DNA from 3 places in the Peribacillus sp. Hz7 genome. Region 2 is predicted to be linked to each of the others. Evidence: riboswitches for the same ligand, from Rfam matches in the RefSeq annotation. Region 2 holds a riboswitch; each other region holds the start of a gene.
What was found. Region 2 has a riboswitch for cyclic di-GMP ahead of ACE199_RS13390 (hypothetical protein). Riboswitches for the same ligand answer to the same signal wherever they lie in the genome.
Positions count from the first base shown of each region.

Region 1: linked by a shared signal. The riboswitch ahead of ACE199_RS22625 (response regulator) and the one ahead of ACE199_RS13390 (hypothetical protein) in region 2 are both predicted to bind cyclic di-GMP.
Region 3: linked by a shared signal. The riboswitch ahead of ACE199_RS21985 (PAS domain S-box protein) and the one ahead of ACE199_RS13390 (hypothetical protein) in region 2 are both predicted to bind cyclic di-GMP.

Region 1 covers NZ_JBHHJV010000038.1:1,657-4,944, reverse strand. The annotation lists gene ACE199_RS22630 (APC family permease) at 77-1,441, opposite strand; guanidine-I (ykkC/yxkD leader) riboswitch at 1,510-1,607, opposite strand; gene ACE199_RS22625 (response regulator) at 1,813-2,169, opposite strand; cyclic di-GMP riboswitch class I at 2,250-2,334, opposite strand; gene ACE199_RS22620 (aspartyl-phosphate phosphatase Spo0E family protein) at 2,417-2,581, opposite strand; gene ACE199_RS22615 (DinB family protein) at 2,875-3,165, shown strand.
Region 2 covers NZ_JBHHJV010000008.1:197,300-200,587, reverse strand. The annotation lists gene ACE199_RS13395 (short-chain fatty acid transporter) at 1-1,217, opposite strand, end outside; gene ACE199_RS13390 (hypothetical protein) at 1,417-2,136, opposite strand; cyclic di-GMP riboswitch class I at 2,157-2,241, opposite strand; gene ACE199_RS13385 (Ig-like domain-containing protein) at 2,404-2,901, opposite strand; gene ACE199_RS13380 (acyltransferase family protein) at 3,034-3,288, opposite strand, start outside.
Region 3 covers NZ_JBHHJV010000033.1:9,382-12,669, reverse strand. The annotation lists gene ACE199_RS21985 (PAS domain S-box protein) at 1-1,301, opposite strand, end outside; cyclic di-GMP riboswitch class I at 1,342-1,434, opposite strand; gene ACE199_RS21980 (ECF transporter S component) at 1,699-2,235, shown strand.

The DNA of each region.
Region 1 (3,288 bases), on a different contig from region 2:
AACCTTTATTCGTTATTAGTTATAAGCTTAGTATAAGGATTAGAAAAGAGGGAAACAACAATCATGTCAGAATATCTTACATGATTTCTTTTGATGTCAGATGACCCTTAGATGGAGCTGGCATTTTGCGCTCTTTCGCTTGTTCCCATTTTGTTTTTATAAAAAGATAAATAAATCCAACTACAACCCAGCTGATGCCCATTGTCAATGTATGTTTATCAAGTAACGTAAGCAGCCAGCTGATAAATATGGCTCCAATTAGAGGGAAAATAAGATATAGAAATGTATCTTTCGGTGAACGTTTTTTCATCTTGATATAGTAATGAGCAATGACGGATAGATTCACAAATATAAAAGCTGTTAATGCTCCAAAACTAACAAACATGACTGCTGTATCCAGATTAATGAATACCGCTGATAATGAAATCGTTGCTATAAATAAAATATTAGCAACAGGTGTTTTGTATTTCGGATGCAGTGTTGTAAACAATTTTTTCGGTAAAATAGATTCGCGTCCAAGTGCGTAAAGGAAACGACTCACACTCGTTACAGAGGAAACACCTTGAGTAAAGGTTGCGATGATTAAGACCATGATGAACAATGAACTAAGCAAGTTACCGCCAACAAGCTGAACAAGGCTGTATGCCGCATTATCTGGATTTGCAAAAGCAAAATCCGGATACGCAATTTGCGTTAAATAAGAAATTGCCATATACATCGATATAGCTATTAGAATAATCAGAAATATTGCTTTAGGGACTGTCTTTTTAGCATCAATTGTTTCTTCCGCCATTGTTGTAACAGCATCAAAACCAAGAAAACAAAAGCAGATTAAAGCAGCACCTGAAAAGACAGAGCTGAAGGCTGTGTCACTACCGAAGAAAGGAGTAATGGAGAAAAGTGAATTGGCTCCTGTCTCACCATTTAAAATATCTTTTACAATTAAAATACAAAACAGAAGAATGAAACCGATTTGAACGAGGACAGAAATCCCGCTTATACGTGCCGCAGATTTAATACCGACAATATTAACGACAGCAAGGAGAACATTCATGATGATAATCCAAACAAACACGGGTACGGCAGGAAATTCTGTATTCATGAAGATACCAAATGTGAGTATGGCAATAATAGGAGAAAAAATATAATCCATCAACAACGCCCATCCAACAAGAAAGCCAGCTTTCGAATTAATAGCTTTTTTCGTATACGTGTAAGCTGATCCCGCAATAGGATAGGCTTTTACCATGCGACTGTAACTGTACGCAGTGAAGAAAATAGCAATAAAAGCAGTCAAATAGGCGGCCGCCATCATGCCATCGGCAGCTTCATGTGCAACACCATAGACAGTAAAAAAGATCATTGGTGTCATCCAAGCTAGCCCCATAAAGACTACCTGATGCAATTTAAGTGATTTAATCAAGGTTGTGTTTTTACTCATATTATCCACCCTCTTTTCTGAATTTGGTACGGAAAAACAAAAAAGCCCGGGAGAATTTTATAAAAAAATTCTCCCGGGCTTTTTTCCCTCCGTGTATACAGCATATAAGCTGTACGCTCCCTCTCGGACCAGACGTTTTTCAACCGGAACCCTAGACAGCATTTTCGTTATCGATTGCAAGAATCAGAACCAATATACTATTGATATTTCAAGTATATGTAGATGAGGATAGTGTTTCAATAACAATGTAAGATTTCATGACATAGAAATATAGTTAGATTTTATATATTCTAAGTACGTCTTATCACCATGCACTTCTGACTAAAACATCTGGAGAGATAAAAAAAACACCCATTTGAAATGGATGTAGACTAATACAAATTAATAAGGATGTTATTTAGGTTACCAAAATGAGGTTTAACAATGTAGTCCTTGGCGCCAGCCTTTAACGCTTCGATTACTAATGGCTGTGAACCAAGTGCCGAGCACATTACAACCTTTGCACGTTGATCAAAGCAAATAATCTCTTTTAAAGCTTCGAGGCCATTAACTTTGGGCATCGTTACATCCATCAACACAATATCCGGAGAAAGCATCTTATATTTTTCTATCGCTTCTAGACCATCTTCGGCTTCCGAAATAACGGTAAAATGATTTGGGTTTAACTCTCTTTTTAATAACGTTCTCATAAAAAGAGAATCATCCACAAGCAAAATAAACTTCTTCAATAATAGAAATACCTTTCTTTAAAGACTAAGGCAAATCAGGAAAATGCCACTTTATTTATTATAATTATACAGGAATAATTCCTGGCAACTCGGCCACCATGGCAAAAATGCTTTAGGCCCGTAGCTTTGCGTCTCTTACTTTCGTAAAATTTGCCCCAATAGGCATAATAACATATTTAATATGAAGGATTAAATATAAGATAATAGTCATAAACACCTATGAATCACTAATAAATTTGTGGATAGGTTATTTTGCTTTAATTTTTTGATATTCGTTTAATAAAATATCTAACTCTTGACTGGATTTAATCGTGTCGGGATGGCCAAGTCCTTTTAATTTTCCTACAACAATCATACGAGTTCTTACAGCGTCAATTCTATATTCCAGCTCTTTAAGTGATAAAACTTTCATTTTCGCAACTTAACTCCCTATTCATTTTTAACAAAAAATAGAAAACATAGGCAACAGCCATCATTATAAACGATGATTCATAAAATAATAAGGGGTTCGACAGTTAATCTGTTGATACGACAAAATCTTTACAAATGAACATACCATTCAAAAAGAAAAATGAGTCATTCACACAGCAATGAGCTTTTTCATACAGAAAATCTACAAAAGAGTTTGATTCTCGCTATTCTATTAACTGATATCCGGAAGTATAATTTATAAAAATGAAGAACGTTCGTTAAGGGGGACCATTGGTGAAAGAATGGACTATGCAATTATTTGATTACCATGTATGGGCTAATGATAGGTTAATTCAACATTTAAAAGGTCTTCCAGAGGAAGTTTTTCTTAACAAAGTGGATAGTGTTTTCCCTACCATTGCTGAAACCTTTGGTCATATGATAGCAGTGGATGAACTATGGTATTTACGGATGAAAGGAAATAGTTTGCAGCAAATTGTATCCAAATCATTCACCACAATTGAGGATACTGTAAAGGCATCTACTGTTTTACATAATGAGTTGAACTACCCACCACTTAGCTAAAGCTTGAAGTGGGGGATTCCTGCGAACACCAGTGTATCCACTAGTTATTTAGCAGGCTAACCCTGTCGCACCGACAGTTAGCAGTACAGACGGCTTATTAGCCTCCTGCGCGGTGTTGCTATT
Region 2 (3,288 bases):
AGTATAGGCAATGCCCAAAATGGTTGTATTAAATTGGTCCAGGCATCTCCCCAACCAACAGACATGGCTACAATTGCTGGATCCACGCCTAAATCCAATCCAGCCGGTATTTGCAAAGGTCCTTGTAAAGCCCACTGCCCTCCGCCTGACGGGGCCAACATATTCACTAATCCTGCTGTCCAATAAGTAAATACAGCGAAAGTTTCTTTATTTGAAATAGAAACCATGGCCTGAATAATATTCTCCGCTAACCCTGAACTTCCTAATACAGCAATAATTCCAGCATAAAAAGGGAATTGCAAAATAATAGGGGATATAGATTTAGCTGCTTCCTTAAATGCTTCACCATAATTCCGTAAAGAACCATGAAATAGTAAACCGAGAGATAAAAAGAACATATTAATAATATCTAGATTTAAATCTTTCTCACTTGAAAACTTCACGATAACATATATAATTCCAATCAATCCAATTAAAATGCCTAACACTTTCGTTTTCTCTAAATAAATAGCCGGAGTAGACTCTTCTATCTCAGAACTTTTCTCCTGATCACTTTTTTCTCTGGTAGGAGGTGAATACGATATAATATTCTGTTTCGGAGCCATAAGTAAAATAAAGAGAGGCATCGTTATTAATAAAGCAAGGAAAATGATAATCGTTCCTGAATGAAAGATTGTTTCAGATGTCGGAATAATCCCCATTGTATCTTCTAAAAAATGGCCTTTGGTAGCTACTGTAAGTCCGATAGAGCTGGATAAACCCGCTGTGTACAAAGCGGTCGGCGCATAAGCACAAGCGACCAATAATGGAAAATGTGCTTGTTTATTTCGTTTACCTACCTCCCTCGCTACAATGGCTCCCACGACAACAGCTAATCCCCAATTAATATAATACGCAGCCGCTGATATCAAAAATGTAAGAAGGTAGGCTTTATTCGCTGTATTGGCTCTTATCGATAATGCCTCTAGCCCTTTTCTAATAAACGGAACAGAAGCAAGTACCATCCCTGTCATCAATAACAGCACCATTTGCATCGTGAAAGCTAAATAAACCCAAAAACCATCACCATAGGAGCGAATAAGATCAAGAGGGTTTTTCGGCGTGCTAATATAACCAAGTATGAAAACAAGTAATGTCATCAATACTGCAATAACAAAGGCATCGGGCAAGTAACGATTAATCCACTTCGACAGCTTATCAGAAATGGCATTTAACATCATGAGGCCCCCTCCACTGTTGTCTTACCCTATTCATATGGCGGACACTTCAGCGATATGTTAAAGGTATGCTTATTTGTTTCAGACAAATGACCTTCTGGCCTGTACCATTCCAAAACTGAGCCTATACAAAAAGGAGAGTGATCATTATTTCAAATGATGACTCTCCTTTTTTATTACATAAAAACTCCAATAAATTTTAGAGAGTGACAAGCACTCCTCTTAAAACCGCTGATTCTGTTGAAGTTGTAGTTTCACCTAAATCTGTTGGTGTTGTTTCTTCCGGTGTATTTGTTGTCTCACCAGACTCTGCTGGTGTTGTTTCTTCTAATCCATTCGTTGTTTCATCTGATTCTGTTGGTGTTGTTTCCTTTTCCGTTTTTGGAGTAGAAACCTGTTCCACTAAAGACTTCACTCGTTCAATCTCATCTGCAGCTACTTTTTGAAGTTCTTTAGACTTTTCTTCTAAAGCATCGAACTCAGAAGTACTCACCTTACGCTTTTTCTTATAAGAAGCCAACTGTTTATCAATAGCACGAAGCTTATTGATTTCGGCTTTTAGTTTCCCTTTATAGCTATTGTACTTTTTAGATGCTGTTTTTTTACTTAATTCTTTATCAGCTGTTCCATCTTCACTTACATCAAAGTATGAATTAATAGATTTCGTAATCTTTTGGATTGAAGAATCGATAGTATTTAGACGTTTTTCAACTGTTTTACCAGTTTTAGATTTCACAGCAACCTTTTTCTCTTTTTCTTTCTCTTTGTTCTTAGAAGACTTTTCTTCTTTCTTAACTGGATTCTTTTGTTCTGTTTTTTTGTTGTCGGATCCCTTCGCACTCGCAAATGAAGCAGAACCAAAGACTAGAGTGATTGCTACTAAACTTGCTAAAATCTTTGAAAACCATTTTGTTTTCATTACCTTCTCCCCCTTGTGATAACGGCAGCTGGCTGGCATAGATTATAACCCTTAGCCCCGATAGCTTTGTGACATCAAGTTTCCTTGATTGTACCTTTTAATATAGATTTCATTTATTTTATCGGTTTTAAATTTTTAAATTAAACAGTTCCTTCTTCTCATAGTCTGAATAATATTTACTTTTTTGTGACATTTCCTATAAATGAAAAAGCCACCTATCTCTTTAGATAGCTGGCTTTCTTTATCAGGGAATAACATTTACCTTTTCTATTGAACTTTTATTGTTTTTGTTCGACTTTTGTTACCAGCCTTATCTTTTGCATAAACGTTTAAGCTAGTACCTTTCTTTTGCTTGGCAATTTTCACAGAATAGCTGCCTGAAGAACTCGAGGCAACCGATTGACCAAGTTTTGTACTGCCTCTATACACATAAACTGTTGCACCTTTTTCTGCTTTTCCGGTTACTTTCGTAGACTTAGTTGTTACTTTATTAACAGTAGGAGTGACAGGTGATGTTGTATCCCTCTGGATAACTTTTAACGTGTAAGGAACTTTTTTGTCCTCGCCCTTGTTATGTCGAACTTTAATATAGTAAAGACCTTTTTTTAAATTAAGATTACTAATATTTTTAAGTTTTCCAGTCCCATATTCTGTGTACAAATATTGGTAAACTGAACTGTTTTGATTAAATACTTCTACATAAAAACCTGTATCTTTTGGATTCGTTAAATATAAAGAAAGATTCATATTTTTCGTCAAGTTCAAGCTATAAAAAACTGCACCTCCAATTGGGGTGCAGTTCATTCTCTTCCAGAGCTTTTCTTTCGTACTTCATCGCTTTAAACTTTAGCCTAATCTCAAATTCCCAGCATCCTGACTATGCTGCAGAGAACCCTATTATTCATCTTTGAGTATCTTGTTGATTTTTTCTTCAAAAATAGGTCCGAAACTTTCAGAATAAGTATTGGTTAAATGTCTATTATCTCGGTAAATCACAACATTACCAATAACAGGCTGGAATTTACCGTTTACTTTAAAATAATCTGTTAAGTCAATTTTATGCAATGATTTATTCTCATTTTCAAATTGTCTCCAAAAACTTTCGTCTTTCTGATTATCTGCTAAGTTCATTTTTTTTGCAGTTTCTTCTAT
Region 3 (3,288 bases), on a different contig from region 2:
TTAAAACGGTCAAGATCAATCATTAATATAGCTAGGCTTTGTTTCCTTTCAGCAGCAGCGGTTAACTCATTTGAAAGACGTGAATATAACATATTTCGGTTAGGTAAACCGGTTAAATAATCATGGAAGGCCATGTATTCATTTTGTTTTTCTGTTGCTACTTGTTTCGTTATGTCTTGTGATATACCGTATGCACCATCAAATTGTCCGTTTACTATAATAGGGACAATGGAGGTGTTTAAATAAATGAGAGAACCATTTTTGTGATAAGCTGTAGTTCTAAAATTTTGAGGAGTCCCTTTTTTTACTAAATCGAACCGTTTTTTTACCTGTTCTTTTTCTTCAGGTTTGACCATGTCCAGAAGACGCATCTTTAAAATCTCTTCTGTGCTGTAGCCAGACATTTGTTCGAGAATATGGTTACAGTCGGTAAAATACCCGTTTACATCTAATGAGTAGACACTATTTGCATTAAACTCAATGAGTGATTCATATCGTTGTTTGTTATCTTTTAGTTGATTGTAGAGTTTCTTCTTCTCCGTAATATCTTTCCCGATTACCATAACAGCTGGTTTTCCGTTAAACGGTATCCTCACCGAATTACAATCTACATCTATTACTCTATCATCTAACCTTTTTAGTTTATATTCACAAAAAGGAAGAGTTTCTCCCCTTAATAGCCTTTTTAGGCGATCTTGCAATCTATCTATGTCTTCAGGCACCATGATTTTTTGAATTTTTTTACCCAAAAGCTCATTCTCATGATTTACCCCCAGCATCTTTAGTGCCTCCGGGTTCGCGTAGACAAATCTTTCTTCCTGATGCACAAAAATAGCGTGGGGTGACAGCTCAATCAGATGGCGATACCGTTCCTCGCTTTCCGCTAAATGTATCGTTGTCATTTTCCGGTCGGTAATATCAAAAACGATTCCTGTAATTAAAATGACCTTTCCTTGATCATTTTTCGTAATATGGGTGTTCTCTTGGATCCACCTCATAGCTCCATCGGAACGAATAATTCTATATTCAATATCAGACGGTCTGCCCGATAATAACGTTTTTATGTGATTTTGAACTATATCCATGTCTTCTGGAAAAACAAAATCTTTCCATAACTCAGAATTGTTTTCAAAATCCTCTTGTGTATACCCATATAGTTTGGCATTCTCACTTGAAACCCAAAGAGAACCTTCCTCTAAATCCCTGTACCAAATGGATGCACTTACGCTATCAATTATTTTTTTTGTGAATTCTATATCTTTATGATTTCTTAATAGGTTGGCAATATAATTGATATTCATTTACATTCTCCATTTATTGTTATTCATTAAATTGTCAATATAAAAAAGCCATCTTCTAAGAGAAGCAGCCTTTTACAAATTTAGACCCGTAGCTTTGCGTCCGTATTTTTCAATAAGTTTGCTCTTGTCATTATAATATTGTTAGGATATGGGAACAACAGGAGATTTTTAATTTTCTGTCTTCTTGTATGATTTATTCTGTTTCAGATCTAGTGCTGTCCTTTAACTAGACTCAAATCTTTTAAAATTAGCTTTATCCTATCATAGTTCAACACTTGGATCCCCGGTTTTTCTACAAACTGACCCCTACGTTTTGTTGAAAAGTGATACTTTTAAAAACGTCAGTCTTTTGCTAAGGTTATCAGTAAATTCAAAAAAGTAAGGAAGATTTATGACTATGCAAAAAACACAATCAAGATCGCGCACACAAACTTTTGATTTGATTCTAACAGCCATGTTAATTGCACTCGTATTCGTGGCTACATTCTTTTTAAACATCCGATTACCGATTGCGGCAAATGGCGGTTTGGTTCATCTTGGAACAGCTATGCTGTTTATCGCTTCCATCTTGTTTGGTCCTAAAAAAGGAGCTATGGCTGGTGCTATTGGGATGGGGTTATTCGACTTAGTTTCTGGTTGGACATTGTGGGCGCCTTTTACCTTTGTGGTTCGGGGCTTACAAGGATATATAGTTGGAAAAATTGCTTGGTCAAATGGCCGCAATGGTACAAGTGTTGCTTTTAATCTACTAGGTACTATCCTGTCAGTTCCTGTGATGTTAGCAGGTTATTACGTTTGTGAAGGGGTTCTATACGGTAGTTGGATTGCACCATTGGCCTCTATTCCAGGAAACCTAACTCAGATTGTTGTCGGAATTTGTATAGCGATTCCGGTTGGTGTTGTTCTGAAAAAGGTTCCTGTTTTTAAATCGTAAGCACTTATTCAACATTTAAAAAAATAAGCGTATTCGAGATTGTTCTCGAATACGCTTATTTATTTGCTAAAAAGTTAAATCGACTTTTCCCAAAAGATAATTCTTGCAAGCTTTTTGGGGGACGAGTGCTTGTATCTTTAGTTCTTTTGGTAGATCAAAGGATGCGCGTGCTCTTTTTATATTGTTTTCTTCTGCGATTATTTCTATATCATCGTTTATGTCTATGTCATTATAGATGTTTATATCTACATCGACGTCGATATCGATGTTTACGTTTCAGTAATCTTCTTCTCCATGATGATTAAGTAAAGTTCGAATTTCAAACAATCATTAGAGAAGGCTATTGGAATGGAATATAAAAGAGTAGATTACATTTACTCGCCCCTTCATTTATGGAATCATTTTTAGCAAAATACGTTGATGTTTACGTCAATATCGACATCTACATAGATATTTACATCGATGTTTTTGACGATGTTGTTATCGTTGGTTACATGACTTTCATCTTTACTAATAGGGCAGTTAGTGGAACAAGGACGTGTATGAATATGATATATTTTATACATAATACGCTTATTTTTAAGAACTTTAAAACTGGAAAGGAGTAGAGTTTTGTCTCTTTTTATAAACAGGTTTATAACTGCTATATTATCTACCATTACGTTTAGTTTCCTTTATTCTTGTTTTACATATAACTCTTTCTATGAAAATTTCTTTTTCGGACTTATTTATTTATCAGTGATATATATATTTATTGGTATACCGATCTCTCTAATCATAGATACATATATAGTTAAGAATTATAAAGGAAGATTTTTTGTTTATTCATTATTCGGTGTACTTGTAGGTAGTGCGGTGTCTTTTCTGCTTTTTTTAGATGGGTTCCCATGGTTTTTAATCCCATACTCTATGATACTGGGGTTTATTGCATCCAATGTTTTTTTGCATATCAATATTATTCTACGTGGTAAAAATCCCTTCAGATTTTCCTGAATTATGAACGCATTACTTAAAGGTCAAGTTTTTATGGGGTGAAACTTTCTTGGCGTTGTC